Linked DNA regions of Anaerocolumna sp. AGMB13020. The main gene of each other region encodes a partner of the protein of the gene in region 2 in a complex. Links are inferred from orthologs where the notes say so. Each region holds a gene or a part of one and is shown on either strand. Other genes may lie near its edges.

Region 1 (16,329 bases), 600 kb from region 2 along the record:
ATTGATAATTTCCTAAATTCGTATAGCTGTCAACTTCTCTGTCAACCGCATATGCCCTGAGTCCATAATCGTTATGGGAAGCATTCATGTAAACAGCAGTCTTGCCTTTTTGCAGCTGCTTTCTATTTAAACCGGCATCTTCTATACATTGCCAGGCTATTTCCAACAGTTGTCTCTGATGGGGGTCCATTACAAGGGCCTCACGGGGTGATATCTTAAAAAAATGATTATCAAAATATTCCATCCGCTCCACTCTTCCACACCATTTACTAATGCTTTTATCCGCTTCCATAAGAGAAGAATAATATTGTTTGGTATCCCACCGCTTTTCATCAATTTCTTTGATTAAGTTATCACCCTTTTCCAGGTGACTCCAAAATTCATTGTAATTATCAGCCTCTGGAAAGCGGCAAGCCATACCTATTATTGCAATATCTGAAGTTCTAACCTCAAGAATATTCATGTTATCTGATTGATTTTCTATCATGACTTCCCTCCTTACCGATATAACTTAAAACCGTTTGTATTCTAAACAGTTACAATGACTAGCCTTACAAACCTATGAAATAATTTAAAAAATGCTTGTCCCCATCCAGCACGGCACAAGCATTCTATAAACTCACTATAGCTTTTTATATCATGATTCTTTCATTAAACGTATCAGGCAATTTGCGCAAAACCGAAAGAACGAATACGCCTATTGAAAGGTATTAGAAGTCCTTTCTATGAAAATTTTGTGCTATCTTATAAAGCAGATTGTTTGAGCGCAGCGAGTTATCTGGTTTATAAGATGTCAAGCACAAAATATTCATAGAACCAGGACTTCTTATACCTTGAAATTGAAGTATGAGTCTTTCGGTTTTGCGCACATTGCCGTCCCCTTGCGAAAAACTTCCTTTTGAAGTTTCATCTCACACCCTTTATTAAGATACTCGTATTAATCCCCCCAAAACCAAAAGAATTACTCATAGCCACCCTTATAGAAGCTGGCACCGCTATTTTTCCTGCAAATAAGAACTCCTGGCAGCTGGGCTTCTCCAAATTAGCATTTGGGTGAATAAAACCGAAGTTCATTTGAAGAATAACAGCAATAGCTTCCACAACTCCGGCTGAAAATAAACAGTGACCGGTTAACCCTTTTGTAGAGTTGATAACTATCCTGGAAGTATTCTCTTTATAAACTCCTTTAATCGCCTCTAATTCCGTATCATCTCCCAGAGGGGAGGAGCTTCCGTGCGCATTGATATAATCCACTTCCTCTGGCTTAATTCCCGCTGTCTCCAGGGTCCTTGCCATTGCTTTTATTTCACCGGCCAGACTTGGATTGCTGGACCTGTTACCATCAAGGTTTATCACACCTCCAAGAATTTCGGCAAGAGGTCGTACAGCTCTTTGAGCTGCCGATCTTTCTGATTCTAAAATCAAGCAGCCGGAAGCCTGCCCATAGAGAAATCCTTCATGTTCTTCATCAAATGGACGGCAGGCCTTATCAGGCTCGCCGTAATACTTTCGTCCGCCCAAGGCTCCTATATTATAAAAGCCTTGAAGCTCCATATTGGTCAACTCCGTTAATGCCCCCACTACCACACAAGCCTCCGCAAGTCCCAGCTGCAGCAATTGCCAGGCCTTAATAATACCTGCATTCCCACTGGCTGAGGCACCTCCTACCGTAAAGCCCTCACCCTGGATGCCAAATATCTCACTTAAGGTACCGACATGATCCGTATCCATAAATTGCAGGGCATATTGGGGTGTCAGGTATTCCGGATCTTTTTGAAACTTGTCGAAATACCCCTCCCTGATACCGCTTGTAAGATTGCTGCCCGTCACGATAATTGCAATTCTGTCACCGGGAATAGTTCTATTGAAAAGGTCTGCCTGACAATAAGCCTCCAAAACACAGGCTAATGCGGCTTTCACGGTAATCGAAGCTCTGCGGGCAGTTTTTCTGGCTCTATCAATGAAAGCTTCGGGTACTCTTTCTGAACCTCCATAGGAATCCATTCTTTTGTCAAAAGAAAAGGAGCTAATATCAGCTCCTATGACTCTTGCATTATTAACCGTTTTCCCCTCAAGATACCGAAAGCTCTGGCGCCCGTTTCTTAAGCCCTGTTCAAAATCAGGGATTGAGTCTGCAATGGCATTCACTACTCCCATACCGGTTACATAGACAGTTTTATCCCCTCCCGGCATCATGACACTTTTTTTGAATATACCAGATCAACAATTCCCTGGATATTCTTAAGCTGTCCGAATTCCACAAGCGGAATTTTTACCCCCAGTCTTTCCATCAGTTCGATAATAATATCCATCCGGTCTACCGAATTTGCTCCAAGCTCTCTTAAACTGTCTTCCGGAGTAATTTGACCGGGGTAAACCTCCGGCAATATTTCAGCTATTATTTCTTTCATTATTATAAAAATTTCGCTCTTATCCATATGATTCTCCCTTATTTTATGCTTTCAATAATCGAAAGCGGTTGTTTAAGAAGGTTGCAGTTTCTCCCAACATCAGTAAAGCGATTTCGTCCACATGACGGTTCTTCCAGGGCTCGTATTTGGTTCCCTTAATCCATTGATTAAAAGCTCCCAGGGCAGGTCCGCAGTGTACCTGGTAATCTACTTTCGAATCAGCATCTCCGGTCAGAGCACTTTTTGTACTGTAATGAAAATACCATTTAAAAATCATTGCCATTTTATTCTTGGGATTTTTTTCTGCTTTCTTTATTTCTTCCGGTGAATAATAGTTTTTCAATTCCTCATAGATGCTGTCGAAGCTGCGCTTAAAATATCTGTCCTGTATCTGGTCCCTGGTTTTACTATCAATTTCATCAATGGAATTGAACTGACGGTATAAATCATAGAGCTTATTGGCTCTTGCAGGGAAAAAAAGGCCTTTTTTAAGTACCTGTACCTTCGCTCCGAATTCAAACATATCCCCCGCAGGAGCATAGTCCGTATCCTGCACATTCATCTGCTGCAACAACTCCTTTACCGCATCACTGGTGCCTGCTTCCACCGTACATTGATTAATGGAGCCGGTAACAATAAAATCCGCACCCAGGATAAAGGAAGCACCGGCTGCCTCCGGGGTTCCGATTCCTCCGGCTGCTCCAATGTGGATTTTTCTTTTATAGCAGAATTTTTCCATCATATCATTTCTGAGTTTTAGGATGGCAGGAAGGAGGGTATAGGTTACTCCGCAGTCCGTATGCCCACCCGAATCCGCCTCCACGCACAGGTCATTGGCAACTGGTACGCTTTGAAGCATTTCCGCCTCTGAAGCAGTGATCTTTCCTTCGCTTAATAGCCGATCGATAATTCTGGCCGGAGCCGGGCTCATAAAAGCCTCTGCTACTTCTGGCCTTGATATCTTTGCAATAATCTTATTGGTACTCTTAATATCTCCCTTTTCATTTCTTAACAGGCCTTTCGCTTTGTATCGTACAAGAGCAGGCGTAACTCCCATAAAAGCTGAAGCTTCAATTACCTTCACCTGATATCTAAAATACAAATCGATGATCTTTTCTTCTTTTTCCGGATTATTGGGATCATAGAGAAAGTTCATGCCATAAGCCTGTCCTTGATTTAATTTTTCCTGGATGTATTTTATGGAAGCCTCAATCTCCTCCAGTGATAAACCACCGGTACCCAGGAATCCTAACATACCGGCTTTTCCCATTCTTACCACCATATCTTTTGAGGAAACACCTCGATACATAGCACCGGTAATATATGCATAACGAAGATTGTAATCTTTCTTAAACTCTTCGCTGCCTAAAGAATCATAGGTAATGTCTGTTGCATACTTGTTTTCACCGTTATCCTTGTCTGCAACAGACCTTTCCTTGCTATTTTCCCCGTCAGTATCTTCTGTCACCTTCTGCCCAAAATATTCCTTGTACTCCTCCTGCTCCATCTTAAATGGCTCTGCTTCTGTCCTTATATGCCTTATAAGTCCGGTAAGGGTTCTGCCGATTCCGATTTCTTCAAATGTTATCTCACCTAACCCCAGCAGCAGCCGGATCGTATCTGTCCACCGAACCGAATGTGTTATCTGCTTTACTAAATTATCTTTCATTTCTTTTTGTTTATAAGGTCTGGCAGATACATTGGATATTACCGGTATACTCATTTCTTTGAAGCTAAACTCTGCCAGGAACTGTTCAAACAGTTCACTTGACCCTTTCATATACCTGGAATGAAAAGCTCCGCTGACATTTAGTATCGAGAACAATTTAACCCCTGTGTAATTCTCAAAAACATTTTTTGCCTGAAGAATAGCTTCTTTGGGGCCTGAAATCACGATTTGGGAAGGACAATTGTAATTTGCAATATCGATTTCGCTTAGACCTTCTGTTTGTAATATATGGGATATTTCATTTTCTTTCAGACCGATAATGGCTGCCATTCCTCCGCCACTTGCCTGCCCCATTAATTCCCCTCTTTTTTTCACGAGCTTTAAGCCGGTCTCAAAGTCAAAAGCTCCTGCTGCATGGAGGGCATTGTATTCCCCCAGGCTATGCCCGGCTACAAAATCAGGGTTTTCCTCCGCCTCCTTGCATTTCTTAAGATAGGTTAGAGCATTTACCGTATACAATGCCGGCTGTGTATATTCTGTAAAACCCAATTTTGACTCCGGGTCCTCCAAGCACAGCTCCTTTATGGAATAACCTAATATTTTATCCGCACCGGATACAAGTTCCGGGAATTCTTCAAATAATTCTTTTCCCATACCCTTATATTGAGCGCCTTGACCTGGAAATACATATGCCTTCATATTTTACCTTCTTTCTTATCTTATATATTTGTAATCTCTAAGGATAGCTCTATTAGCTTTGGATAGGTTATGGAACAGACGTAAGTATCAAAAACAAAGGCGTAAGCCGAATATTGCATAAAATGGGTAAAGCTAAGCTTAAAATACTTCTCTTTATTCTCGATTTTCTCCACTTCATATAATTCCAGCGGAACCGTTAATCCGGTCTTCAGGCATTTAGCCAGAGCTTCCTTGGCTGTCCATAAGATAACAAAAGCTAAGGCTTCCTGCATTGCCAGATTTTTTATCAGAGACGCTTCATGGGCTGTAATATTATTTTCCAATGCTTTTTTCACATTCCGATTTACTTCCTCTATGTCAATTCCCATAATAAGCGTTTCATCAAACACCAGGGAGGCCGCACAGGTTTCACAATGAGAAAGACTTCCTCCCGGACTTCTGAAAGCTTCCAGTTCAATTACCGGTTGCCCGAAAATACCATTCTTAATATTAATATTTTTTAGCTGTACCTCTTTGCTGTACTCAGAAACTGCTTTTTTTAATGAATACCTTCCGTATAGATAACTTTTAAGCCTTTTATCACTTTTGATGAATTTAATATAATCCTGTTCTTCGGTAGTTAAAAATGGAATAAGCTGATGGCTTTTATTTTCAGCCATGTATGTAAGATTCAGCACAACCTCATAGCTGCGGTCCTGAGCTTTTCCTTCCAGAAAATAATTACCAGAAAAATCTTTCTTCCCATTGATAGTTCTCACCTCCCGGCTAAAATAAAAACAACCCTCTTTCAAGGATTGCTTCCCAATTGTTTTTATGACCCCTGGCAGCTATGCCTTTTGGTAAAAGGCATAGCTTCGCCATGGATATCTTAAAATATCCGCATCCTTCTTATACAAAGACGATACCATCAACTAGCCGAAACATAGATTGATACTTTTCATCTCTTTTTCATAGCATTTGATAATAATATAGCACTTTTAGAACCCCATAATAAAAATGTCCTTTATTGGTAAGTAATATGGCTTAAATTGCAGAATTCATAAGAGCATACTGATACTCCTCCAGTATTTTACTCATGAATACTTCTGTGTAATCGCCTTCCAGAAATTCAGGTTTACCAAGAAGGAACTTTAAGAAATCCACATTGGTATTTATTCCTTCTATGTTCATTTCCTCCAGACATATGTACATTTTTTTAACAGCCTGGGCTTTATCCGGGGCCTTACAGCATACTTTGGCAATCATAGAATCATAATACGGTGACACCGTACATCCGCAGCCGTATCCACTGTCCACCCGGACATTGAAACCACCGGGCATATTCCATTTCGTAAGCTTACCAAGGGAGGGAATTCCGCCTTTTAGTGTATCTTCAGCCAGAATTCTGCATTGCAGGGCATATCCGTCAAACTTGATATCCTCCTGGGTTACACTCAGGCTCTCTCCTTCAAATACCCGTATCTGCTCCTTTACAATATCAATTCCCGTAACCATTTCCGTGATGGTATGCTCCACCTGAAGCCTGGTATTCATCTCCAGGAAATAATACTCTCCGTTTGAAAGCACTAAGAATTCAATTGTGCCAGGTCCTGCATACTTAATGTGTTTTGCGATTTTTAAGGCATCTGCATAGATCTTCTGTCTTACCTCTTCGGCAATGTTTACGCACCTTGCTTCTTCAATTACTTTCTGGTTTGCCCTTTGGACCGTACATTCCCTGTCACCTAAATGAATGACATTTCCGTAGGTATCACCCAATATCTGAACTTCAAAATGCTTGAAACCCAGTATTGCTTTCTCCAGAAGCAGTTCATTGTTATTAAAGGCAGCCTTCGCTTCTATTTTGCAAAGATTATAATTATCTTTCAGCTTTTCCTTCTCCTTCACGATTCGGATACCTTTTCCGCCGCCTCCGTGGGTTGCTTTTAACAAAACCGGAAAACCTATAAGCTCACCTAATTCTTCACATTCGTGATAACTGTTAACAGGTGCAGTGGCACCTTCTATAACAGGAACCTGACACTCTTTGGCTATCAGCTTTGCATTACTCTTATTTCCAATGGCATCTATCAATTCACTGGACGGTCCAATAAATCCTATCTTGTATTGCTCACACAGTCTGGCAAATTCACCGGATTCAGCCATAAATCCAATTCCCGGATGTATTGCATCCACATTGTATTTTGTTGCCACGGACAGGATTTTGTATACATTCAGATAAGAGTCCCTGGCATCGCCGATACAGACCTTTTCATCGGCGATTCTTAAGTGGGGGGAATCCTTATCAACATTGGAATATACGGCTACCGTACGGATTCCAAGTTCTCTGAGAGCCTTAATTATTCTTACTGCAATTTCTCCCCTGTTTGCAACCAACACCTTATTATATTTCCCCATCATCCACTCACCTTAATAGAAAGTAATTCCTGATCGCATTCCACCAGACTCCCATCGGCTGCCATGATTTCCTCAACGATACCGTCAACCGGTGCTATTACATCGTTATATACTTTCATTGCCTCTATCACTCCTAACACACTGCCTTTGTTTACTTCCTTTTTTCCACCCTTAAGACTGTCCGCTACGGAAAAAGCTCCAACAAAATTTGATTTAACAATAACGTATTCCGTTCCTTCCATACTGCCTGAGCTACCAGCTGCATGACGCCCAGGCTTTTTATCCAGAGCAAGGATATCTGTGTTTTCCTGTACCAGCTTTTCTATGTCAATACTTTCTTTGGTTGCTACACTTTGTGATTCATATTTAACATCACTTTCCTTTAGGACGCCTTTTTGAAAGGATAATTCCTCCCCATTCATGGAGTACTTAAAATAGTTCAGTTCTGACTTTTCACAGATTTCTAAAATACTTATCAAATTTTCACCATTCATACATTATACATAATACGTTAATATTATTTTCCCCTTCCTTTATTTTATAGCTATGCATCAACGCGTCTTAGAACATCCTCTTTCAATTTTCTTATATTGCCGATTTCACGGAATTTATTTCTGCGGGCTTCCTTCAGTTCCATTCCTGAGAGTTTTTGCAATTGTATAATTTCTTTCTGCAGGATGCTTCTAAGTCTTTCACACAGCTGCTCAAAGGTTCCCTTTTCGCTGATTACCCGGTCAATTATTCCTGCCTCATAGATATCGCCGGCTGTCAGCTTCAGATGTTCCGAGGCCAGACTTGCCTTTTTGGAGTCTCTCCATAAAATACTTGCACAGCCCTCCGGTGATACTACCGAGTAGATTGCCTTCTCCAGCATAAATACTTTATTAGCCACTCCAAGGGCCAGAGCTCCACCGCTGCCTCCTTCACTAATGACTACGGATATTACCGGGACACCAAGGGCTGACATTTCAAATAAGTTCCTTGCAATTGCTTCTGCTTGTCCTCTTTCTTCCGCATTTATACCGGGAAATGCACCTGGTGTATCAATAAAGCATATGATGGGCCGATTAAATTTTTCCGCCTGCTTCATAAGCCTTAAGGCCTTTCGGTACCCCTCCGGCAGCGGCATGCCATATTGCCGTAATTTACTGTCTGCCAAGTCTTTTCCCTTGTACTGGCATATGACGGTAACCGGGATATTGCTTAGATATGCCAGACCGCCAACAATCGCCCTGTCATCTCCATAATATCTGTCTCCGTGCAGTTCAATAAAATCCGTGAAGACGTTATTGGCCAATTCCATGCTCTTAAACCGTTTTTCACTTCTTATACTGAGGATATTATTCCAGGTACTGTTTTCCTGCCTGGTTGTTGTCCCTTCGCTGTCCAGATTATGTATTTGATTACTCACCACGTTCCCTCCTTAATTTTATATTAATAAGCACAGGCATCCGTCTTTGGCACTGTATGGTATTTTAACAGCCGGAACAATAAGGCTTTTAAACCTTCTCTGGGGACAATAGCATCCAGAAATCCATGCTCCAGCAGATATTCCGAAGTTTGAAACCCCTCCGGTAATAGTTCCTTAATGGTCTGTTCAATTACCCTCTTCCCTGCAAAACCGATTAAAGCATTGGGTTCTGCCAGAATAGTATCTCCTAAAAAAGCAAAACTGGCACTTACTCCCCCTGTTGTGGGATTGGTAAGGACACTGATATAGTAACCGCCAGCTTCACTGAATTCCTGTACTGCAGCTGCTGTCTTTGCCATCTGCATAAGAGAATAGATTCCTTCCTGCATCCTGGCACCTCCTGAAGTTGAAAATATTATGACCGGAAGCTTACGTTTTTGCGCTTCTTCAAACATACAGGTTATTTTCGTACCAACAGTAATTCCCATACTTGCCATAATAAATCTAGAATCCATAATTCCAATCATGGTGCCTATTCCGTTAATTTCTCCATAACCGGTTATGATAGCTTCCTTTAAGCCGGTTATTTCTGCCGCTTTTTCATATTTTTCTTCATAGCCCGGGAATATTATGGGATCCTGAAAAGCCATTTCTTCATTTAATTCTTCAAAGGTTCCTCCATCAACAATGGCATCGAGTCTGTCTGAAAAAGTCATGGTATTGTATGTACCGCATTTATTACATATGTAATGCTCCCTCTTAAACCTTGTATTCTCATGAACATATCCACACCTGCTGCATTTTCGAAAGGCAATCTCCTCCACTTCTCTCTACCTCCAATCTGTTTTTTCGAACGACACCCTGATACTATTCTTTCTTATAGTTAATGGTATGGTAGCATAAAAGAAAATCAATGAAACATTCTGTCCGTAAACGCTCAAATTATGGGCATAAGAAGTTATTGGGAAAGTGTTAATATATTTGGTATCTCCTCCCTTAAATAACCAAGCAGACTGTAACCAATGCCTGCTGTTCCAGTCATAAAACCGGGATGGTAGTATTCGGATAAGGTAATGTCAGAACTGTCATTTAATATTCCTGTTACCAGGCTTGCCATACAATCGTTATAACCTTCCAGGATGTCTTTGTTTCCGCTATATCTGGCATAGGAATTTGCAATATGGATATTTCCACAATTGCCATGACATAAGCAATAGCTGGCTCGTAAAGGATTGTCAGAAATATTCTTTAACGCCCTGTCGATATCCCTGGTAAGTCTTTCTGAAAATTCATTACCCAGGGTATTAAGGAGTCCCATCCGGCTTAATAGAATCCCCCCTGACCCATGACACCAGGAAACAGAGCTTTCTTTCTTCTTCCCATCCCGCAAATCCGACCAGTTATTCCGCTCTGAATCGTATAAACTTTCCTCATAGTTTAACAACTCATTTATAAAGCCATAATATTCCGTAGTATTGGCTGTTTTTGACAAAAGGGCTAAAGCAAGGCAGATTCCGCTGTTACCGTGAGAAAGCCCTCCCAAGGGAACCTCACAGGTGCTTAGCAGAATACCAGCTCCGCGGGGCATACGAACGGCATTCTTTCTCAGAATATCAGCTGCTTTCCTTGCAGTTGCCAGGTATTCCTCTTCCTGGGTCAATTCATAGAGATTGCAAAGGACAATGATTACCCCTGCATTTCCATTGAGAAGATCAAAGTCTTTGTCCTTCTCAATTAACCCTGCAAGTATCCAAACCTGTTTTTTTGCATAATTCAGATATCTTAAATCTCCTGTGACTTTATACAAGGTCTGATAAGTGTAGACAAGAGAGGCTTCCCCTGTAAAGGCACCTATTCCCTTTTCTTTATTCACTGTAGCTCTTGCCTCCAGATTCCTATCCGTATAGGCAAAGAGGGTTTGCTCTACTATTTCACACAACCTGGTATACGAAGACTTTCTTCTAATGGTATTTAATAAATTCATAAAAATTGCAACACCTGCAATCCCATCATAGAGATAAGGATTCAGCGGTTTGAAAAACTTATTATTTACCCCAGTTCCCGTATGGAATATTCCTGTCCAGTTCACTTCTGTAAAAGCTTCGTTAAAAATTGCCTGTGACACCAACCGGTCACCTAGTTTTTCAGCTGCCTGAGCTATAAGCCTACTGTCAATTATGGTTTCTTTCATAAGCTCCTTTCTTTGCTTCGATTGCCTCTGGAAACTGCTTGTGCCAAACCTCATGTTCATATTTATGGTATTCTGGTCCATGGTTATCCGTATAAAAACCTCCTGTTTTTCCATGTCCGAATAGCTTAAGTTATCTATTCGTTCACACAAACTGCTGTAAGCAGTCTTATGAAAGAAGTTTTCCAATCTGGTTCCGTCGGAAAAAATGAAGGCTTTCCCATCAGCTTCCATAAAAAACTGTGGTATATCTCCTTTCATTAATTCTCTGACTTCCGCTTCGACTATTTTATTTCTATGTTGAACCTTGTAAGGACAGGTTTCATAGAGCTGGTAGAACAACATATTCCTGTCGCTGCCATCCATCAGGAAATCAGGATGATAGGATGCCGTAAGAAGCGACGAATAGTGCTGGGTATCTCTTACTAAGTATCTGCTTTTCGTTTGTTTCAGTTCTTTCAGTCGCTCTTTCAGCTCCTCTTTCTTCTCAAGCGAAGCGGTGTACGCCAGCCAAAAACCTCTCAACAGGTCTTCTGTAAATAAGCTCTCCTTGATATCACTTCCCAATAAGGAGGGAAGATTCTTTGCACCATGAGTACTTGGGTATCGATATTCTATGGATATATCAGAGGATTTGTTGTTTGTAATATAAGGTATCTTAAAGGGTACTTTCTGACCTGCACCTCCACTGATTCCGCTGACATCTACTCCCTTCCCCCCAGCTTCCCAATGATACACCGGTAATAAACCAAGGTATAACACAGACTCACTCAAAGCTTTTCTCACCTGCCCTTCCGCAGTATTTTCTGCCTCCCTTTCTGTTCCTATTAAGGTTTCCAGGTCAATAATTACCGGAAATTCACCAAACGCTATCAGATTTTCATAATGCAGGTCACTGGTCTTTAAGAGATAAGCTGCAAATAAATTAATTCCCATTCTGGTATAGTAATTTTTAATTTCCTGCTTATTCAGGCAGCCTTTATGCCGGATTACTTCTTCCCAGCCGTAATTCCCCCTGTCCAGCATCCTTCTTGAAAATTCCGGTATACTGCATTCTCCTGATATCCAATTCACGAAATTCTGATAAAATATTTCGTTTGCCAGTGAATGAGGTTTATAGATTACACTTTTTTCATTATCAAAGGTAAACTTTATTACCGTTTTTGAACTCTGATGATTATCCGCTATATCTGCATCAAAAGATATAACCCGATCAAATGGCTCTCCGTAAAAAATATGCTGTATAAGCTCTTTCTTATCCTGCCGAAGCTTAATTAACACACCTGTCAGGAAGTCTGTAAAGGAAACAATGGTTTCCAGAATACCTCTTAGCATTACAGGATAGTTTTCACAGATTTCATAGATATAGTTTATATCCTTTAGATAATTCTCCTGATAATATTCATATTCCTCCTCTGAATTACAGCCCTTTAAATATCCCTCTGCTTTCAGAAAATGAATCTCATTAATTAATGTTCTAATACTTATTGCTTTTATTTTTTTATAGATAATCTTTAAAAAATCCCGGGTTATATCCCTGTTTTTACTATTGCTATCAGCTGAAAGCTCCAAATGGAAATAGTACTGGGCTAATTTAAGGAAATATTGATAAAAGTATGCAAAATCCGTATGTTCTTCATAGAAAGCAAGGTTTTCACCAGCGTATAAATTACTCTCGAATAGGAATGCTAACCTCCTGATTGGGTGAAATATATCATCAGAGATCTCAAATTCACCGTTATTTAAATGATTAACAATACCTGGCTTCTTATATAAATGATTCATGGTGTCTTTTCCCAGTAGTTTTTCCCAGTAGTTTTTACTCTCACTGCTTACGGATAAATGGCTTATCTTATAATTTCTTTCATATAAAACACTGCTCTTCTCAAGATTTCTCATATACTGTCCCCTGTCATGAACTTTCTTCGACATGTACTTTTAACTTTCTATGCCATTTGCTTTTTTCGACATGTACTTTTTACTTTCTATATCATGCTTTTTCGACATGTGCTTTTAACTTTCTATGCCATGTGCTTTTTCAACATGTACTTTTTACTTTCTATGCCATGTGCTTTTTCAACATGTGCTTTTAACTTTCTATGCCCTGTACTTTTTCAACATGTACTTTTTACTTTCTATGCCATGTGCTTTTTCAACATGTACTTTTTACTTTCTATTTCATGTACCGTTTCTCTGATTACTCTTCTCTGTTATTTACTTTTCCCTTGCTATACCAGACTCCAGCTTTGCAGACTCTGGTATTGATACACTACTTTCTTCCTGCTAAAAAAAGAAGAGGAGACAATACTAGCTTGTCTCCTCTCTTCTTTGAGATATTTTTTCAGCAGCAGATTAATGTTAAGAATCCGCTGCACCCAACTGTAATTGTATAAATCGCATCGGGGTTCTTACTCTCCCTTAGAGAAACGATTTCACTGATTTCTGCTGGTATATCTCCGGCTGGATGATTGAACTGGTTCCCTGTTTTTACTCTTGTTAATTTTGTTGTCATTTCTTTACCTCCATTTTAATTTTTTTATCCTATCATATCATTTCATGCTTGTCTTGCAGCAGCTTGTACACCAATGACAATGTTTTGTCTCTATTCAGCAGTTTAACGTTACAATGATTTCAAACAGATTGTCATCATAATTATAGTCCAGCAGACCTTCATATTGATTTACTATGGTTTTTATACTCCAGAGCCCTAACCCATGTAAATTCTTATCTTCCTTTGATGTAACAATGGAATCATTTAAGACCTTCGGTTTATGGGCCAAGCTGTTACTTACTTTTACAATTAACATATTGTTTTTCTTCTTCATAACCACATTGATCCACTTCTGAGATTTCTTTACCAGATAACAGGCCTCAATGGCATTGTCAAATATGTTGGATACAATAGAGCATAAATCATCATCTCTGATTTGAACCTTGCCTATCTTCTCAATATCAGTTTCCACCTGGATGTCATATTTTGTGGCTTCTGTAAGTTTATAATTTAGTATGATATCCAGGATCTGATTCTCCGTTTTAACGGTACTATCCAGTAAACGTATTGGTTCCACGATGGATTCTATATAGGCAAGGGCCTGTCTGGAATCATTGTTCATTAAGTACTGATGCAATATATTCATATGGTTCTTTAGATCATGATATATACTGGAATTTTTTTTGTATAATGTTGATAAATTACTGTAGTTCTGTGCTGTCATCTGCTTATAGACTTCTGCAAGGTTAGCCCGTTCCAGATTATCCCTGTAAATGATATAGACAATTGCAACCGTTACGCACAAGATGCACCATATCAGAAAACATGTCCACTGTAACATCATATCTCCGGTTATGTTCTGGAGATAAATTCTCTGGAAATAAACCGTGGCACTGCCTCCGCCAATTACAAAAGCAAGCAATAATCTTTTATATTTATATATATAAGTAATCTTTCCTTTGAAAGCCCTCTTTAAAATTTGATAAAGGACAGCCCAAATCCCTAATAATACGATTGTATAGAGAAATCTTTCCCTGCTGTTCAGTGTTGATATAAGGTAACCCAGATCAATATTATCTTCCAGCAGGCTAATAAGAAAAGTAAATAAAAGCTCGCCAAACACACTCAAAATAATATACAGATTTATTACCAAAAATCTCACCATAAATTTTTCATAATAAAGAAAATAGGTCATGACAGATAAGTAAAGAATAATTACAAAAATTAGTATGTTTGAATAGGTCACTACCTGGCTGTTCAGGAAGCTGATAACAGCAAGGGGTAGTGACAGAGCTATTCTTAACAGCATCTGTCTTTTGTGATTTCCTTTACACTCAAATAAACAGCTTAAAAGACAGAGGCATAAATCAATTCGGAAAAAGCAATGTAAGAATTCAACTATCTGGAATATCAGCATCAAACATTAACCCTCCAAAATTGAATTATTTTCTTTTTTACTTCATTCATATGGGATCTACTAACAGACAGATTAATACCGTTACGCAATATAACAAGATTGTTATGGATTTTCATAATATGAGGGGCATTCACAATAAATCCCCGGTCAATAATTAAAAATTCTTCAGAATTTAAGTCATTATATACATCGGATATACTTTTTCTTTCTCTGCTTTCACCGGATGCCGTTACAAATATAGAATTTTTTCCTTCTTTAAAAATATAGTAAATGTCTTTATAAAAAATTTTTTCAAATCTGGAGTTTGTCTTAATGATATAGCTTTCTTTTTCCCTGTTACAAATCTCTGCCGTTAAATCCTTCAAAGCAATGGGCAGTTTTTTATTGATAAGCGATTTTGGTATGTAACGGCTGATATTAAGCTCATAACCGTCAATTGCATACTCCATGTGGGAAGTTATAAAAACCACATAGCTTTCTTTCATTGTCCGGTTAATTACTTTGGCTAATTCCATACCATTTATATTCGGCATCTCTATATCTAAGAAACAGATGTCAAAATATTGATGCTCTTCCATATCATAAATAAAGTTCTTAGGGTTTTCATAACAGCTCACACGAAAAGGAATGCTTTTATTTCTGAAGAATTTATTCACTTCCAGTGCGATATTGTCGATATTCGCCCTCATGTCATCAACAATAGCAATTTTTATCATATAATACCCTCCCCTCAGAAGATTAATATACAAGGTATTATACCAACATTTTACTAATTTTCAATAAAAAATGTGTAATATTTACATTTATTAATGTCATGAAAATAAATTTCGTCTTTGTTTATGACTAATTCATACAATTCTCTCCCTGAAATAGTATGGTTACAATAGGAGTAAATCCCGATTTCTTTGTTGTTCACCTTTTCAATGATATCATCTACAACTGTAATAATCAGCATCTTATTCTTTTTGGAGGAGGACCATTTTCCTATCATGCTTCTCACCTGGGGCCTGGTTAATTTTATTTTTTTTGAATGATAGAATTTATTAGGAAACATTAAGCTTCTTTCTGTTCCCAGACTCTCTAGGATATCATCAAATTCCTTCTGACAGGATTCATAAGTAAAGCCCATTTCCAAATACGCTTGAATCAGCAGAGTAGCTACTTCCAGATATTTCAGTTCCCTGCCTATTAAATAATAGCCTTGTAAATGCTTGATGCTCATTAAGAATGTTTGATTGATTGAGATTCCTTTATATTTCAAGCTGCCTGCCGCAAGTTTGATTGCTTCCAGGTAGTTTCTGGATTGTTCCGAATTGACCAAAACAATACCCCCTTATTTTTATTAACCAGCAATTAATAACTTAATTTTTTCCTGAAGCTTTTGATTTCTTATCACCTACTATCCTACAGGGCAGCTGTGACAGCTTCTGATTGCTTCTTTCGATAAAAAACCACATGTCTATCTTACATTATTTAAAAGCAAATAAATTCTTTTTAGCCACATTCATCCGGAAATCAATAAACTTGCTTCTGTCCTTTATATTAAAATAGATATTGTCCTCTAAAATCAGCTCAAAGGGCTGTCCGGGATAGACGCCGTAACAATGCCCCGGATATATGATCGTATCCTTACTGACTGTATCCTT
Region 2 (16,247 bases):
TACCTTTCATGACTTAACGGTTTTTGTCAATATACTTCTCATTCCAAATAACTGCTGTTTTCATGGGAGATTCCTTACTGTAAATTTTCTCACGGTAGGCCTTTATAGGATCGGCAATGAACTCTTCCTTCTCTATGATACTGACGATTTCATCATATCTGCTCTCTGCCAATATCTGAATGGCCTTCTCCATGTGATCCTGCCTGAAATTAATAGAACCAAATATCAGATGATTCTCAAAACCAAAAGGCATTGTTTTAAAAGAAATCTCTGGTCCAAGAGAAAAGCTGTTAAAAACGCCATTACAACCCAGCACTTTATGTTCAAAAGCAATCTTATGCTCTAATTCACTTCCGCTTACTCCTATAAATGTGGTAGCTCTGCCTCCTGCAGCAGCTATTATGGCAGCCGCTAATTCCTCCGGTGTGCCATAGTTGTTCTGTACATACAGTCCGCCTGCCTGTTCTATGGCAAATTGAACCTTCTGGGAATCTGCGGCACTTCGGCCTACAAAGATAATTTTTGCATTTTTATGATTTCTTCTGATTAAATCGGCAATAAACATTCCGGTTGTACCCAGACCAAATATAACAGTCCTGTCAAAAATTGCTTCTGCAGCATAGCTTCGGGCTTCTGTTTCGCTGCATTTTCTCCGCGCCATTTCCACCCGAAAATTATGAGCACTGCCTAAGTCCTCCATTCTTTCCAACTGGAATACCATACAGGCATAAGGGTCCGGGAATACCATTTTCTTTGCAAAGGAAAGGTCCAGCTTACCCTCTCTTACATAACCTTCCGGTATGGGCAGCAGCATATCCGGATGGAAATAATTCCGGTCACTGAATAATCCATCTGCCTGGTCACAGCCATACTCGAAATAAGTTTCCTCTTCCGTATAGCGGGTGGGATCATAGCTGTCTCCGCCACGGATTAAAACAATTGCAAACCTTTCCTGAGAAGGTACCCACACCACTCCTTCATGCCCATTTATAAGCCGGTTGGTACCCTCCGGGAATTTACTGCTTAAAAGACCTTCTTTTCCCATTCTCATCAATTCGTTATCCGTTCCGCAAAAACCAACAATTACAGGCTCGGCCAGTATGCCTTCCTTTTCTTCCTCTCCCCTGAGTCTCTTACGCGGCGGATTCTTAATCTCCACTTCACCATATACCAATGGTGCGGTTTCACTGTTCTGAAAATATGTTGCATTTACAAGCATAATTACTTTCCCTCCTGTAACTTGAAATTAGTCTGAATGCTGTGTCTTACAGCTGTATAGCTTAATCGGGTATGATTACACCTTTTTGCAGCATCACATTGGCATATAATGCCGTTTCTCCTGTTGCAATGATTGCATAAGCGGTCTTAGCCTCTTCATAGAATCGGAAACGTTCCGTATATTCTATCATTACGTCTCCTCTGGCATCATATTTTTTTAGTATTTCCTTATAGGTATCCCATATTGGTGTCTCGACTCTGTCTCCTGGTACCACCTCCATAAGCTTTACCGGATGCTCCGTATAATTATCCAGTGGAAACAGGCTTAACACGGCTTCCAGGATCTCAGGAATTCCATGACCATCACAACGTATTACAATAGCGTTCTTTCCCATAGATTCTGCCGGAAAATTCCCGTCTGCTATGACTACTCTGTCACTGTGCCCCATTTCGCAAAGTACCTTTAAAAACTCCGGTGACAAGATAGCCGATATGCCTTTTAACATAAATACCTCCTCCTTCTATGTAAACTTGATCGTAACTGTTTCTCTCTTAATCTTACTTCAGAAGACCTGCCTTTATAAGGTCTAAACCTGACTATTCACAAATATATATGTCGTGTTAGCGCATATTTGCAGCTTGACTAACCTGCATCTGTTCGCTAGAATAGATATATAAAATAACTGCCTCAAGTATTGCTTTTCATAAATTACATTTATTATCCCTAGCAGAAATCTGAGCCGAGGCAAGGCGTAGGAATGAGGCGTAGTGGTAGTATCCTGGTCCTAGCCATTGATACCAACCCGGAATCGATGTAAATAGCGAGTGTTGAAGTAAGTGAAATTTATGCAAGGGTGTACTAGGTTCTAATCAGAAAGGATACTGTATGAAGCTCTATTATGATACCGTTAATATTACTTTTTGTATGGAACAGTACAGAATTTCATCGCTTCATTTTGTATACGAGCAATTTCTGCGCTCGATTCCCTGTCACAGTCACAGCGATAACAGTTACGAAATCCATTATATTTCCCATGGTAAGGGAAAAGTCAAAATCAATGGTATTCCCTATCCTATTGTACCCAATACACTGTATATTACCGGTCCTCACGTGGAGCATGAGCAAATTCCAGATGCTCAGGACCCCATGTTTGAATATTGTATCTATCTGAAAACAGAAAAACTAAGCAAAGGAAAACAGCAAAAAAAAGCTGACAATTACATGCAGCTTTTTTTAGAAACGAAATTCTGGTTTGGACAGGACAGTCAGAATATTCATGCCCTGATGCAGCAAATATTTTATGAATTGGAGAAAAAATATGACGGTTACTATAAGCTGGTAGAAACTCTTTTACAGCAGCTTATTATCAAAATGTCAAGAAATTATGTGCGTATACCAATGAATCATGAAAAGACTATTCCTTTTGATCTGGGTTATGGTAAATTCCTTATCATAGAAGAATACTTTTTATATGAGTATAAGAATCTTTCCTTAAACATATTAGCAGAGCGCTTAGGCTTAGGCACAAGACAGACAGAGCGGCTCTTAAAAAAACACTACGGGAAATCCTTTCTTCAAAAGAAAACAGAAGCCAGGATGTCTGCGGCGTTAATCTTTCTTTTGGATCCGAATAATCGTATTACGGATATTGCCCTGGATATCGGATATTCCTCTTCCGAACACTTTTCCAATGCCTTTAAAAGATATTACGGCATGACCGCCAGAGAATACCGAAAAAAATGCTGAAGACCTTGTCTTTCAGAGGAAGAACCAAATACCTTCTTCTCTTTGCACAATCTTCAGCACCATAAGCAGCTACATCTTTCTGAATCTTTCATAACGCTGCTGGGTTATTTCATCCGTGTCTTTCTTTTTATAGGAATGTATAAAGGATAAAATCTCTGTCCTTAAGGCTTCTGCCACACAGCATAAATTCTCCAGGTTCAAAGGCTCCTCCTCCGGAATAATCCGTTCGATAATGCGAAGCTCCAGAAGGTCTTTTGCAGTTATCTTCATGACTTCCGCTGCATCCGATGCTTTTCTGCTGTCTTTCCAGAGTATGGAGGCAAAACCCTCCGGTGATAATATGGAATAGATTGCATTCTCCATCATCCATACCTCATTTGCAACTGCTAAGGCAAGAGCTCCTCCGCTGCCGCCTTCACCGATAATAATACTTAGAACAGGTACCTTAAGCCCGGACATTTCAAAGAGATTCCTGGCTATCGCTTCTCCCTGACCCCTTTCTTCCGCTTCTATTCCCGGATAAGCTCCTGGGGTATCTACAAAGCAGATAACCGGTCTGTTAAATTTCTCTGCCTGCTTCATCAGTCTTAAGGCTTTACGGTATCCGGAAGGATTAGCCATTCCGTAATTACGCCTGGTATTCTCTTTAAGATTACGGCCCTTCTGAAGACCGATTACCGTTACATATTCCCCGTCTATCACAGCAATTCCGCCGATGACCGCACCGTCATCTTTCCCTTGTCTGTCACCATGGAGCTCTGTAAATTTATTAAAGATACCGCTGATAAAATCAAGGCTGGTAGGTCTGCTAATTCCTCTTGCTATTTCAACACGTTCCCACGCTGTTAATTCTGCCGGCATATTACCTCCCATCTGCGTACTTTTGCATGCACATTATAAAAATTTATTCTTCTTTGCTGTCTATACCTGCATCCTGGCTCTTTACCAATAGTGATAAGGTCTGTCTTAACTTATTACGTTTTACCACTTTGTCAACAAAACCGTGTTCCAGTAAAAATTCAGCACTCTGAAAACCTTCCGGTAATTTCTGTCCAATGGTCTGTTCAATTACTCTTGGACCTGCAAATCCAATTAAAGCACCTGGTTCAGCAATTATAACATCACCTAACATAGCAAAGCTTGCCATAACGCCCCCGGTGGTGGGATCTGTCAGTACCGGTATATATAATAATCCTGCCTCATCATGCTTCTTGATTGCCTGTGCTGTTTTCGCCATCTGCATCAGGGATACGATTCCCTCCTGCATTCTGGCTCCTCCGGAACAACAGAACAATACAACCGGAAGCCGTCTTTTTGTTGCTTTTTCCACAAGACGGGTAATCTTCTCCCCAACGGTCTCTCCCATGCTTCCCATTAAAAATGCAGAGGCCATGACACCAATAGCAACCTTTGTGCCATCGATGTTCCCTTCGCCTGTTATCACTGCATCTTCGAGTCCGGTTGCCATACGAAGGTGATTTAATTTATCCTGATATCCGGGGAAATTTAGGGGGTCGCTTACCGGAAGATTCACATCCCATTCCTCAAAACTTCCTTTATCCAGTATCATACTAAGTCTTGCCCTGGGGCTGATTCGGAAATAGCCGCCGCATACAGGGCAGATAAAATAGTTCTGGATCACATCCTCCAGATAGACAATCTCACCGCATTTATCGCATTTGTCAAAGAGGCCCTCGGGAATCTGTGCATCATAGATGGAATCTTTTATTTTCTGTCCCTGGTTCAGGAGTTTTTGCTCCGTACCAGCTGATATATTTTTCTTAAACATTTCCTTAAGCATGGAACTCCCCTCTGTGCGCCTTGCACACTACAAATCGGGATGCCGAAAAACAACGAGTTTTTCAGTCTAACCTCTAATTCGAACCTAAAATACATATTCGTAATCACTACAGCCACATCTGCTTGCAAATGTATTATTGCTACAGATACGATCATATCTTTAACAACTCACACAAACAGCCATTCTCACAGCATCGCATTTCAGCCAAAAGTGGAAATGGCTTTCTTATATCGCTTCCGGCATTTCTTTGTCTTCCTGCATTTCCTTGTCTTCCGGCATTTCCTTGTCTTTTTGTATATCCCGGTCTTTTGATGTTTCCTTTTCTATCTGCATTTTCTTGTCTATCTGTATTTCCTTGTCTTCCATCAACAGTCTTTCCACAAAACCTGTGTCCGTATTACCGTTCTTAAAGTCCTCGTGATTTATGAGCATGTACTGGAAATCCAGATTGGTTGTTATCCCTTCAATGACAAGCTCTCCAAGTACACCTCGCATTTTACGAATTGCCTTCTCTCTGTCCGTATCATGAACCATGAGCTTTACTATAAGAGAATCATATGCCGACGGTATTTTATACCCGGCATATAGGGCGGAATCGATGCGGACACCGTTACCACCGGGGAAATGAAGAGAGGTTACTGTTCCTGGACAGGGCATAAAACCTTTTAAAGGGTTTTCAGCATTAATCCTGCATTCAATGGCGTGACCGTTCATCTTGACATCAGCCTGTGTCAGGTTTAAGGTCTTACCTTCTGCAATACCTATCTGCTCTTTGATCAGGTCAATTCCCGTTATCAGCTCTGTAATTCCATGTTCCACCTGTATTCTTGTATTCATTTCTATAAAATAAAAATTATTCTCTTTATCCAGGATAAATTCAATGGTTCCGGCATTTTGATAACCCGCTGCTTTGGCAGCTTTTACTGCTGCTTCGCCCATGGCTTCCCGTATTTCAGGGGGCATACGATAGGCTGGTGCTTCTTCTATGAGCTTCTGATGTCTTCTCTGCAGTGAGCAATCCCTTTCACCCAGATGAATGACATTGCCATAATTATCTGCTAATATCTGAAATTCAATATGCCTTGCACTTTCAATGTATTTCTCAATATACAGGGTATCATCGCCAAAAGCATTCTTTGCTTCCTGCCCTGCAGTCTCAAAAAGCTTCACAAATTCTTCTTCCGCCCGAACGATACGCATTCCTTTGCCACCGCCGCCGGCACTGGCTTTTACGATAACCGGATAACCGATTTCATTTGCAATCGTAAGGCCTTCCTCAGAGGAAGCTACTGCTTCTTTGGTTCCCGGTACTACCGGAACACCAGCCTCCATCATAGTCTTTCTGGCTTCGGATTTGTTTCCCATCTTATCAATGACCTCACCGGTGGGACCAATGAAAGTAATTCCGCATTTTTCACATAAATCAGAAAATCTGGCATTCTCAGAAAGAAATCCAAAGCCCGGATGTATGGCATCTGCTCCTGCTGCACAGGCTGCGCTTATGATTCTGTCCATCTTTAAATAACTGTCTTTTGAGGATACCGGCCCGATGCAGATGGTCTCATCTGCCAATTGGGCATGAAGGGCTTCCTTATCAATATCCGAGCATATAGCTACGGAAGCAATTCCAAGTTCTCTGCAGGCACGAATTATACGTACTGCGATTTCTCCTCTGTTGGCAATTAGTATCTTATTAATCATAGCTCCCTCTTTCCTAGCCGAGGACAAAAATAAGTTCTGCTTCTGCAAATACCTTCTCTTCGTTAAAGGCCTTCGCTGTGGCAATCCCTATATTTCCTTTCCTTTTTATCAGCTCAACTTCCATTGTGAGAACATCTCCCGGAAAAACTTTGTTGCGAAACCTTGCTTTGTTAATACCTCCAAATAAAGCATTCTTACCCTTGTTTTCTTCAATGGAAAGACAGATTACCGCACCAACCTGTGCCAGTGCTTCTATGATAAGCACTCCCGGCATAACCGGTTCTTCCGGAAAATGACCTTCAAAATAAGGTTCATTGTAGGAAACGCATTTCCTGCCGACAGCACGTTTTCCGGGGTCTAATTCCAGAATCCTGTCTACCATTAAAAAAGGACTTCTCTGAGGTATGATCTTCTTAATTTCATTAATATCCAACATATTATTACTTTTCTCCCTATCCTGCGCTTATCAGGCTTAATCAGCTTATACCTACAGTGGTCTGATATAGATCAACGGCTGTCCGTATTCCACCATATCCTTGTTATATGCAACTATCTTATCAACGATTCCATCGTATTCTGATTCAATTTCATTCATTAGTTTCATGGCTTCAATGATACCAACGGCCTGCCCCTTCTTAACCTTGTCACCTACTTGAACATAGGGTTCACTGTTCTGGGATTTTGCGGTATAAAAGGTACCCACCATGGGGGATTTAATCACTAACAGGTTTTCCTCTGATTCAGAAGTGCTCTCCTCCTTTACCGGATGAATAACCTTCGTCAGGACTTCTCCTGCCTCTTTCTGGATACATTCCAGTTCCAGTGACACCTCTCCGTCTTTGTAACGGAAGGCTGTTAAATTACTGGAAGAGACAGCTTTTATTAATTGAAGAATTTCTTCCTGTTTCACTTCTAATCCTCCTTTCTTACATAAGTTATATTCTGACTGCTCATAGATATAAAATGTATGATTCACTGGTATTTTATACCTTTAGGTTTTCAAAAACTCTTGTATTCTTCTGAGTACTGGTGCAAGCCTCTTTCGACTTACCTGATATCTTGCAGCAATTGAGTTCGCTTATATAAATTTCGTTACTCAAAAAATTTCGTTATTCTAAAGCTTCGTTATTTTAAAGAATTGTTATTTTATGAATTTATTATTTCATGGCTTTGTTATTTTAAAGATTTGTTATTTTATGGTTTTGTTATTTTATGGTTTTGTTATTTTAAGGCTTTTTAAGGCTTCGTTACTCTGTGAATTTCTTAACCAGTAAGCTGCCGTTATGACCGCCAAAACCTAAGGAATTGGATATAGCATAATTTATTACTCTGTCGGTTACAGGTGTCTTTACATAATTTAAGTCCAGCTCCTCATCGGGTATTTCATAACCTACCGTTGCATGAACATAATTCTCCATAACGGATTTTACACATACAATGAACTCAACTGCACCTGCTGCACCCAGCAAATGTCCGGTCATTGACTTGGTGGAATTCACAAGGAGATTATAGGCATGGTCTTTAAAGGCCATCTTTATGGATCTGGTTTCAAACAAATCATTATGGTGGGTGCTGGTTCCGTGAGCATTGACATAATCAACCTCCTCCGGTGTTATTCCAGCTTCTTTTACTGCTGTAAGCATAGCTCTTGCTGCACCTTCTCCGTCTTCGGAAGGAGAAGTAATATGAAAAGCATCACAAGTTGCACCGTAACCGGCTATTTCCGCCAATATGGTTGCTCCTCTCTCCACCGCATGTTCATAGGATTCCAATACTACGATTCCTGCTCCTTCTCCCATAACAAAACCGCTTCTGTCTTTATCAAAAGGGATGGAGGCTCTCTTAGGATCTGTTTCGGTGGTCATGGCTGTCAGCGCGGAAAACCCTGCCACACCAATAGGGCTGATAGCTGCTTCTGTACCGCCTGCTATCATGACATCTGCTTCGTCACACTGTATATAACGAACCGCATCACCAATAGAATGAGTACCCGTTGCACAAGCTGTAACCACATTGGTACATTTACCCTTTAGCCCGTACTGGATTGCCACGTTGCCAGCAGCCATATTCGAGATCATTAAGGGTACCAGCAAAGGAGCAACTCTTTTTGGCCCTTTCTCCACAAGCTTTGAATGCTCCCTTTCAACTGCCTGAAGGCTTCCGATACCGGAACCTACACAAACACCGACTCTGGTTACATCTTCTTTTGTCAAATCCAGTCCTGAATTCTTAATAGCTTCACCTGCTGCAGCTACAGCAAACTGACAGAAGTTCTCCATACGTTTGGCAGTCTTGGCTTCCATATAGTCTTCGGGTTTAAAGTCCTTTACCTGTGCCGCCAGCTTAACCTTATATTCTGTGGTATCAAAGTAAGTAATCGGTGCAAAGGGTACCTTTTGTTCTTTTATACTTTTCCAAAAATCTTCTATATTATTACCAATAGGTGTAATAACTCCTAATCCGGTAACTACTACTCGTTTTTTCATATTCATATCCATGCCTTTCTAACCACCTGCAAATTTATGATCGCAGGCACCAAGTTACCAGTGTAAAATATTACATTTCACACTATTTTCATGTCTTCCTCAACGTATTTCATGTTTTTCGAAATATGCCTTAATTGTGCCAAAAATTTATATTCCCATACCACCATCTACAGACAATACCTGCCCTGTGATGTAAGAGGCCTTATCAGATGCCAGAAATACCACTGCCTCTGCAATGTCCTCTCCTTCACCAAATCTTTTTAGAGGAATTGTTTCAAGGGCTTTTGCTTTGATCTCCTCTTTTAGATGCACCGTCATATCCGTATTGATATACCCAGGAGCAATGGCATTTACGTTAATATTTCTGGAGGATAACTCTCTTGCCAGGGTTTTGGTCATTCCGATTACACCGGCTTTGGCTGCGCTGTAGTTAACCTGGCCGGGATTACCGTGAATACCGGAAATAGAGGAGATATTTATGATTTTTCCGTATCTTTGCTTTAACATCACTCGAGAGGCATGTTTCAAACAATAAAATACACCTTTTAAATTCGTATCGATAACCTGACTATATTCCTCATCCGTCATTTTAAGAATAAGATTATCTCTGGTGATACCTGCATTGTTTACAAGGATATCCAGTCTTTTTACATTTTCAGCAATCCAGGCAAACATTCTTTCCACATCAGAGGAGCTGGCTACATCACCCTGTAGCAGATAGGCCATGCCGCCGTTATTTTTGATGATTTCTTCTGTTTCCTTTGCAGCTTCGAAAGAACCGCAGTAATTTATAATAACAGTAGCACCGTTCTTCGCAAGAGCAACTGCTATTGCTCTTCCGATACCTCTGCTTCCACCGGTAACGAATGCTGTTTTACCCTCTAGCATGAATAACCTCCTTAAGCTTCTCAAGATCCTGTATTTTCTCTATATTAATAACGGTGACGTTTTTATCAATTTTTCTTATAAACCCTGACAGAGTCTTTCCTGGACCGATTTCTACAAACAGATCCACCCCTGCTGCCAGTAAAGTTCTGACGCTGTCTTCCCATCTTACGGAGGAATACACCTGCTTTGATAAACTCTCTCTGATACCTTCTGCCTCTGTGACAGGTTTTCCGTCTACATTTGCCACATAGGGAATTTCAGGCTTTGATACAATAATGGAGTAAAGTTCCTGAAGAAGCTTATCCCCCGCCCCTTTTAACATAGGGGAGTGAAAGGGTCCGCTGACATTTAGCGGAATAACTCTTTTTGCTCCTGCTGCCGATAACTTCTCACCGGCTGCACTTACCGCTTCTTTCTCTCCGGATATTACAATCTGTCCGGGACAATTATAATTAGCAACTACTGCTATGCCATCCACTTCTGTCAGAACCTTCTCTATGGTTTCACCGTCAAGCCCAAGCACGGCAGCCATACCGCCTAAACCTTCCGGCACAGCAGTTTCCATCAGCTCGCCTCGGATCTTGACCAGTTTAATTCCTTCTTCAAAGGATAAGACGCCGGAAGCTATAACTGCCGGATATTCTCCCAGGCTTAAACCTGCAAAGTAATCAGGGGTCAACCCCAATTCCCTTACGCCTTCGTATATGGCTAAACAGGTGACAGCCATTGCCGGCTGTGTATACCTGGTAATAGATAATTTTGTATTTTCTTCAAAGCACAGCTCCTTGATGTCCATTAAAAGGAGCTCTTCGGCTTTGTCATAAATTTCTTTTGAGGTGCTGTAAGTATCATAAAAATCCTTTCCCATGCCTGCGTATTGAGCGCCTTGACCTGGGAATATAAACGCAGTTTTTCCCATATGTTATGCCCATCCTTTTTGGATTACCTGACAGGCTTCTACTGTTATTTCCTCCAGTATTTCCTTACAGGACTGTTCTTTGGAGATGAGACCTGCTATCTGGCCTGCCATAACAGAGCCTTCGGTGATATCTCCTTCCATAACAGCTTTCCTTAAGGATCCCAGGGTTAGAAGCTCTAATTCCTCAAAGCTTCTGCCTTCCTGCTCCAATTTAAGGTAATTTCTGGTCATGTTGTTGCGAAGAGCTCTTACGGGATGCCCAGTGGAGCGGCCGGTTACTACTGAATCTATGTCCTTCGCACTGATTACTCTCTGTTTATAATTGTCATGTACGATGGATTCCTTTGCTACTACAAATCGGGTTCCGACCTGACCGCCTTTGGCTCCAAGCATAAATACCGCCGCGAGACCTCTTCCATCTCCGATACCTCCCGCTGCTATGACAGGAATGGTAACCGCATCTACAATCTGAGGAATCAGTGCCATTGTGGTAAGTTCTCCAATATGGCCGCCAGCTTCACAGCCTTCTGCTATCAAAGCATCAGCACCACTGCGCTCCATTCTCCTGGCTAACGCAACAGAAGCTACTACCGGTATAACGGTTACGCCAGCGGCTTTCCAATCCTTTATGAATTTTTCCGGATTTCCTGCGCCTGTTGTTACTACCGGAACTTTTTCTTCGATGATTACCTTTGCAATCTCCGATGCGTGAGGATTCAACATCATAATATTAACACCAAAGGGCTTATCTGTTAGCTCTTTGCATTTTCTGATTTCATTTCTTACAATTTCGGCAGTTGCACTGGCTGAAGCAATAATACCAAGCCCTCCGGCTTCAGAAACTCCTGCTGCCAGATGATGCTCTGCCACCCAGGCCATTCCGCCTTGTATAATTGGATATTTTATATGAAGCAAATCACAGATCTCTGTGTGTAATGCTTTCTGACCTTCCATTATTCCACACCCTTATTCTTTAAATAGGTTATTAAGTCTCCTACTGATTCCAGTGAATTTAAATCTTCTGAAGGTATTTCGATATCATATTCTTCTTCCATTGCCATAATCAATTCAAAAAGCTCAAGAGAATCTGCTCCTAAATCCTCTTTGAAAGTGGAGGTCTCTGTAATAGTACCTGCATCTACTGCAAGCTGTGCTGCTATGATCTCTTTAATTTTCTCTAACATATAATCTCCTATCTGTGTGCTAATGCTCACTTACATCTTAAGATGTATTTATTTTTTCTTTTTATTTTCCTGCTGTTCAGGCAGCTTGAATTCTTTATTTTTCTTATAGGCTGTTAATAACTGATCTGTACCTTTTTAAAAAGTTTGAAGATATGTTTTCTTCTGATCAGGACAATCACAAGACCTATGATAACAATAAGTGCCGCTACAATAGCTGTTATAATCCTGAACAGATTCCTGATGCTGCGCTTAAAGACATGAATCGTAAATCCTCTATATTGGGCATTCGGTTCCTCTTCTTCTGCTTCCATGACTGCTACCGTATCATTTTCCGTAAAAAACTCCTCGGAAGCCTCCGTATACTCTTCCAGATGATTCTTAAGGATACTTCCCTTTTCCGCATCATCCTTCCGGTTTAAGGATCTTATATAGAAATATGCCCTTTTAAAAACATTTCCATCTTTGTTTCTTAAATCTTTTTCTGTAAAATTTTCTTTTAAGGAACCGGCATCCAGTTCACTTAACATATTTATCAGCGTTTGTTCATTCATTCTGTTACCTCCTGCTAAAGGTATTGGTTCACACCGTGATTCTTAGTTTTTGGTCAAAGGTAAGCTTCATTTTATTCCGTAGTCTTGACAACCTGCTGTCTACTGCTGTTACGGACATCTTCATAGCACCGGCAATGTCCTTGGAGGACTGCAGATAATAGTACCTGCGCAGTACAAGCTCCCTGTCCTTTTTGTCCAGTTCTCTTATAATCTCATTTAAAAGGAGAATATCCTCTTTTCGAAATACCTGATTTTCTACATTCTGGCTTTGATCGATGTAGTACTGGGCAATATCTGAAAAGTCTTCTTTATATTCCATTCCCTCTCTGCGGCTTAGATCACGAAGCTTATTTATTGCTGTGTTTCTGATAATTACTTTTAAATAAGTTTTCAAGGAGGCTTTTTCCATATCATAACGGTCGATATGCTTCCATAGTTTCATATAAGTGTCATTCACACATTCTTCAATATCTTCATTACGTCCGCCAAGGATTGTACCGGCAATATGGATTAAAAGCTTCTCATACTTTTCAGCCAACTTTAATAAACCCATTTCATTTTTTTCAGACAGCAGGTTTATTATTGCCTCATCCTTCAAGTTAACAGCCTCCTTTCGCATGCTCCAATACTTATACACTTTCCTTTTAAAAATCTTGCAAAAAAATTTTTATTTTTTTCTATTTTTTTTAACTTATAAATTTATAGCGAATTCATTACTGGCAGATGTTGATTTGGTATAATTTCAATGCCTGCTATCTGCCCTGTGGAAAAGCAGTAGAATGAGACGTAATGTTATCTGCAGCACTAGCTTAATTCGTCTTAACAAGAGCTGCTTCCGTATAATTATTACTGCCATTCCAAAGAATCCATTCCGTATACCCGGCATCGTATACGGCCTTTATCTGTGCTCTTATTTCCTCCTGACCGTATTCTGTATGGTGTTTAACCCAGGAGGCTGTAAAATCCTGCAACCAGGGTCTTACCTTTGCTGTTGTTGTTTTTATATCAGCTTCTTCTCCTTCAGTGGTTTCATTATTATTCTCTGCTTCCAGCACAAGCTTTGACTCCTTTAATGCTGCCAGTATGGTATCATACGGCCTCCTATCCGGATAATCGATTCCGTAAGAGCCTTCTGCATAATGAGAAGGATATATCATCGGACAAATGAAATCCAGATATTTTGCCATAGCTGCATAGTCCTGTCCCACAATTTCTGCATCTACCGAACTTCTGATAATAGTTCCGTACACATCTGCCGAGACCTTTACTCCAAGAGGTTTCAGATTATCGCAGGCATATTTGGTAAATTCCGTAATGATATCAATCCTGCTCTTATCCTTTGCCTCTGCTCCATAATTAACGTTTTTCATCCCTACATCTGTGGAGAAGCGGATATAATCGAATTGTATTTCGTCAAAACCCGTTTCAGCAGCTTCTTTTCCGATAGCAATAAGATAATCCCATACCTCCTGTTTATAGGGATTTACCCAGCTGTCACCGCTCTTGTCTTTAAATATTACACCATTCTTATCATGTAAGCTTAAATCTTTTCTTTCTTTTGCCAATAAAGGATCTTTAAAGGATACTATTCTGGCTATGAGATAAATATCTTTCTCTTTCAACTGCTCTACAAGTTTCTTTATATCCTTTATATATCTTGTTCCAGCTCCAATCTCTACCGCCAAAGGAAGTTCTGTCTTATAAGTGATTTCACCAAAATCATTTTTGATGTCGATTACCATGGCATTAACTTCGGTATTTTCCGCCAGAGCTATCAACTCCTGCATATATTCATCAATTCCGGCTCTTGCACCGGAAACATATATGCCGCGTACAGGCTCTGAGGTCTTATTGATAAGATCCTCTGTCAGAGGTTTCTGGCTGTTTACTGAGGCTTCCTGCACACTGTTTCCTAAGTCTTCCAGTGATCCCTCCTGGTTCTTAGCAGTATCCCCAGCCGGTTTATTAACAACTGTATCCTGTTCGGGTATATTGGTGGTCGTAGGCTTCTTTCTCTCAGCCTGCTCATCAAGCTCTGCTTTACCTTGTTTTATGATATCATCCGGCTCATTTAGAGACTTCTGATCTTCCTTTACATCTTCTGCTATAACATTTGGTTGTTTCACTCTGTCTATTATTGAGTAGATAAACTTATCGGGTTCTATGATTCGAAACTGCCACAAGGCAAGAAATAAAATAGCGGTTATTAGGGTAACTGAGAGTATGATAATTCCTGGTAGCCTTCTTTTTCTTTTCGTTCTCATACCCCTGTATTTTCCGGGTTTTATATACATATCACGTTTTCTCATTAATTTTATCTGCCCTTCCGCTTTATGAATCTGTATAATTTATATACTTCTGTATCTCGTTTCACCTGGATCATTCAACACATCAGTGCAGGTCAGCCTTTCCAGATGCTCCTCTTTTCTATGTCAGCTTTTGTACGTGTCATATGATATATTCGTTATATGTAAATTAAATTTACCTATATTATACAGTTCCTGGCAGAGTAGTGCATTATATTTTTTGCCTTTCTTGTCAGAATCATGCAACTAAATCAAATATATATTATTTTTCTGATTATCTGATTACTTTTCCTTTCATAATTTCTGAAAACCCATTCTATGAAATATACTTTATAGAACCCTTAAGTTGGGAATTGACACACCCTTTTTACAGTTATATAATTTTTTTGTATTGTTAATTAATATATTTGACCTATATGAATTTTATTATAAAGCATGCATATTATTCTGGTTGTGTTTTATTCTATTATGAATAAGGGGTATAAAAGATGCAGTTAGGGGGAGCAACAAAATGGATTTTAGTGATCGGTTAAAATTTTTAAGACAAAAGCATAAGCTGACGCAAGGGGAATTGGCTGGTGTTATTGGAATCAAATCAAGCGCAATTGCTAATTATGAATCACAGAGGAATGAGCCCTCTTTTAGCAAGCTGATAGCTTTATCCAATTATTTTAAGGTATCATGTGACTATATGCTTGGAGTTTCCGATAATTCACTTCGCATAGGTTATGGAGATTTTGTTAATGAAACTGCGGACTTTATCAAGAAATATAACTTGCTGTCTCCAGCAGGAAAAGAAGATGTCCTGGAATATGTTAATTATCTTTTGTACAAACAAGAGCAATATAAACAGGATTTGAATGGATAATAGTAAGGAACTGAGCATTAAGCCAATGCGGTAAGAAGCCCCCTGGCTTTCCTCTGCAAACCGGCTGAAAGATATCCTGCCAATATTGTGTGCCAGCTTTGAATAATAATTATTCGCTTTTACACACAATATCGGCAGTGTCTTACAGACAATGTATTACAGGAAAGCCACGAGGCTTCTTGCCGCTTAATATTCTATTTTTGTAACAATTATAACTCAAATTTGTCTATGAGACGGGATAACTCTCTGGATATTTCCTGAAGTAATTTTGTAGAACGTGCTATATTTGCAATACCCTCATTCTGGCATTCCAGTGAGGACGCAATCTCTTCTGTTGCTGCACTTGACTGCTGCGCTACCGATGAAATATTCTCCATTAGATGTATGGCATCCTCTTTGCCTGTATGTACTTTCTTAATATCCGTTACAACACTGTCTACATTAGTAATCACATCATAAATTGCTTTTTCAATAAGTTCAAAAGCCTCTCCTGCTTCCTTGGAGGCTGTGGTAGTATCCTGTACAGTATTAGCTCCTCTATCCATAATCTCTACTGTTCTGGTAAAGGACTCCTCGAC

Evidence for each region.
Region 1: the proteins of accB (region 2) and R2R35_RS05395 are in contact, whole or in part, in a solved structure (PDB 8UXZ), measured with the Escherichia coli proteins. The link is inferred for Anaerocolumna sp. AGMB13020 from one-to-one orthologs.

The regions. Positions count from the first base shown.
Region 1 is NZ_CP136910.1:1,378,703-1,395,031, forward strand. What follows is about bases 4,990-7,940. They hold R2R35_RS05395 (acetyl-CoA carboxylase biotin carboxylase subunit), read right to left. Parts: upstream 7,177-7,940; coding sequence 5,803-7,176; downstream 4,990-5,802. Other genes in these bases: R2R35_RS05390 (4'-phosphopantetheinyl transferase family protein), read right to left, coding at 4,990-5,570; R2R35_RS05400 (acetyl-CoA carboxylase biotin carboxyl carrier protein), read right to left, coding at 7,176-7,655; accA (acetyl-CoA carboxylase carboxyl transferase subunit alpha), read right to left, coding at 7,721-7,940. Outside these bases: R2R35_RS05370 (SDR family NAD(P)-dependent oxidoreductase), read right to left, coding at 1-487; R2R35_RS05375 (beta-ketoacyl synthase N-terminal-like domain-containing protein), read right to left, coding at 907-2,193; R2R35_RS05380 (acyl carrier protein), read right to left, coding at 2,193-2,438; fabD (ACP S-malonyltransferase), read right to left, coding at 2,455-4,779; more of R2R35_RS05390, read right to left, coding at 4,800-4,989; more of accA, read right to left, coding at 7,941-8,587; accD (acetyl-CoA carboxylase, carboxyltransferase subunit beta), read right to left, coding at 8,611-9,411; R2R35_RS05415 (type 2 lanthipeptide synthetase LanM family protein), read right to left, coding at 9,546-12,707; R2R35_RS05420 (hypothetical protein), read right to left, coding at 13,117-13,287; R2R35_RS05425 (sensor histidine kinase), read right to left, coding at 13,382-14,683; R2R35_RS05430 (LytR/AlgR family response regulator transcription factor), read right to left, coding at 14,683-15,399; R2R35_RS05435 (hypothetical protein), read right to left, coding at 15,453-16,004; R2R35_RS05440 (MBL fold metallo-hydrolase), read right to left, coding at 16,153-16,329. UniProt on the Escherichia coli protein: This protein is a component of the acetyl coenzyme A carboxylase complex; first, biotin carboxylase catalyzes the carboxylation of the carrier protein and then the transcarboxylase transfers the carboxyl group to form malonyl-CoA.
Region 2 is NZ_CP136910.1:1,981,600-1,997,846, forward strand. The notes cover bases 5,667-8,535. They hold accB (acetyl-CoA carboxylase biotin carboxyl carrier protein), read right to left. Parts: upstream 7,378-8,535; coding sequence 6,955-7,377; downstream 5,667-6,954. Other genes in these bases: fabZ (3-hydroxyacyl-ACP dehydratase FabZ), read right to left, coding at 6,481-6,903; fabF (beta-ketoacyl-ACP synthase II), read right to left, coding at 7,715-8,535. Outside these bases: R2R35_RS07795 (hypothetical protein), read right to left, coding at 14-1,219; R2R35_RS07800 (RbsD/FucU family protein), read right to left, coding at 1,281-1,724; R2R35_RS07805 (AraC family transcriptional regulator), read left to right, coding at 2,105-2,965; R2R35_RS07810 (acetyl-CoA carboxylase carboxyltransferase subunit alpha), read right to left, coding at 3,035-3,826; accD (acetyl-CoA carboxylase, carboxyltransferase subunit beta), read right to left, coding at 3,870-4,766; more of fabF, read right to left, coding at 8,536-8,953; fabG (3-oxoacyl-[acyl-carrier-protein] reductase), read right to left, coding at 9,101-9,841; fabD (ACP S-malonyltransferase), read right to left, coding at 9,828-10,760; enoyl-[acyl-carrier-protein] reductase FabK, read right to left, coding at 10,764-11,714; acpP (acyl carrier protein), read right to left, coding at 11,714-11,944; R2R35_RS07860 (hypothetical protein), read right to left, coding at 12,058-12,495; R2R35_RS07865 (RNA polymerase sigma factor), read right to left, coding at 12,524-13,093; R2R35_RS07870 (putative glycoside hydrolase), read right to left, coding at 13,305-14,804; R2R35_RS07875 (helix-turn-helix domain-containing protein), read left to right, coding at 15,313-15,669; R2R35_RS07880 (methyl-accepting chemotaxis protein), read right to left, coding at 15,879-16,247. UniProt on the Escherichia coli protein: This protein is a component of the acetyl coenzyme A carboxylase complex; first, biotin carboxylase catalyzes the carboxylation of the carrier protein and then the transcarboxylase transfers the carboxyl group to form malonyl-CoA.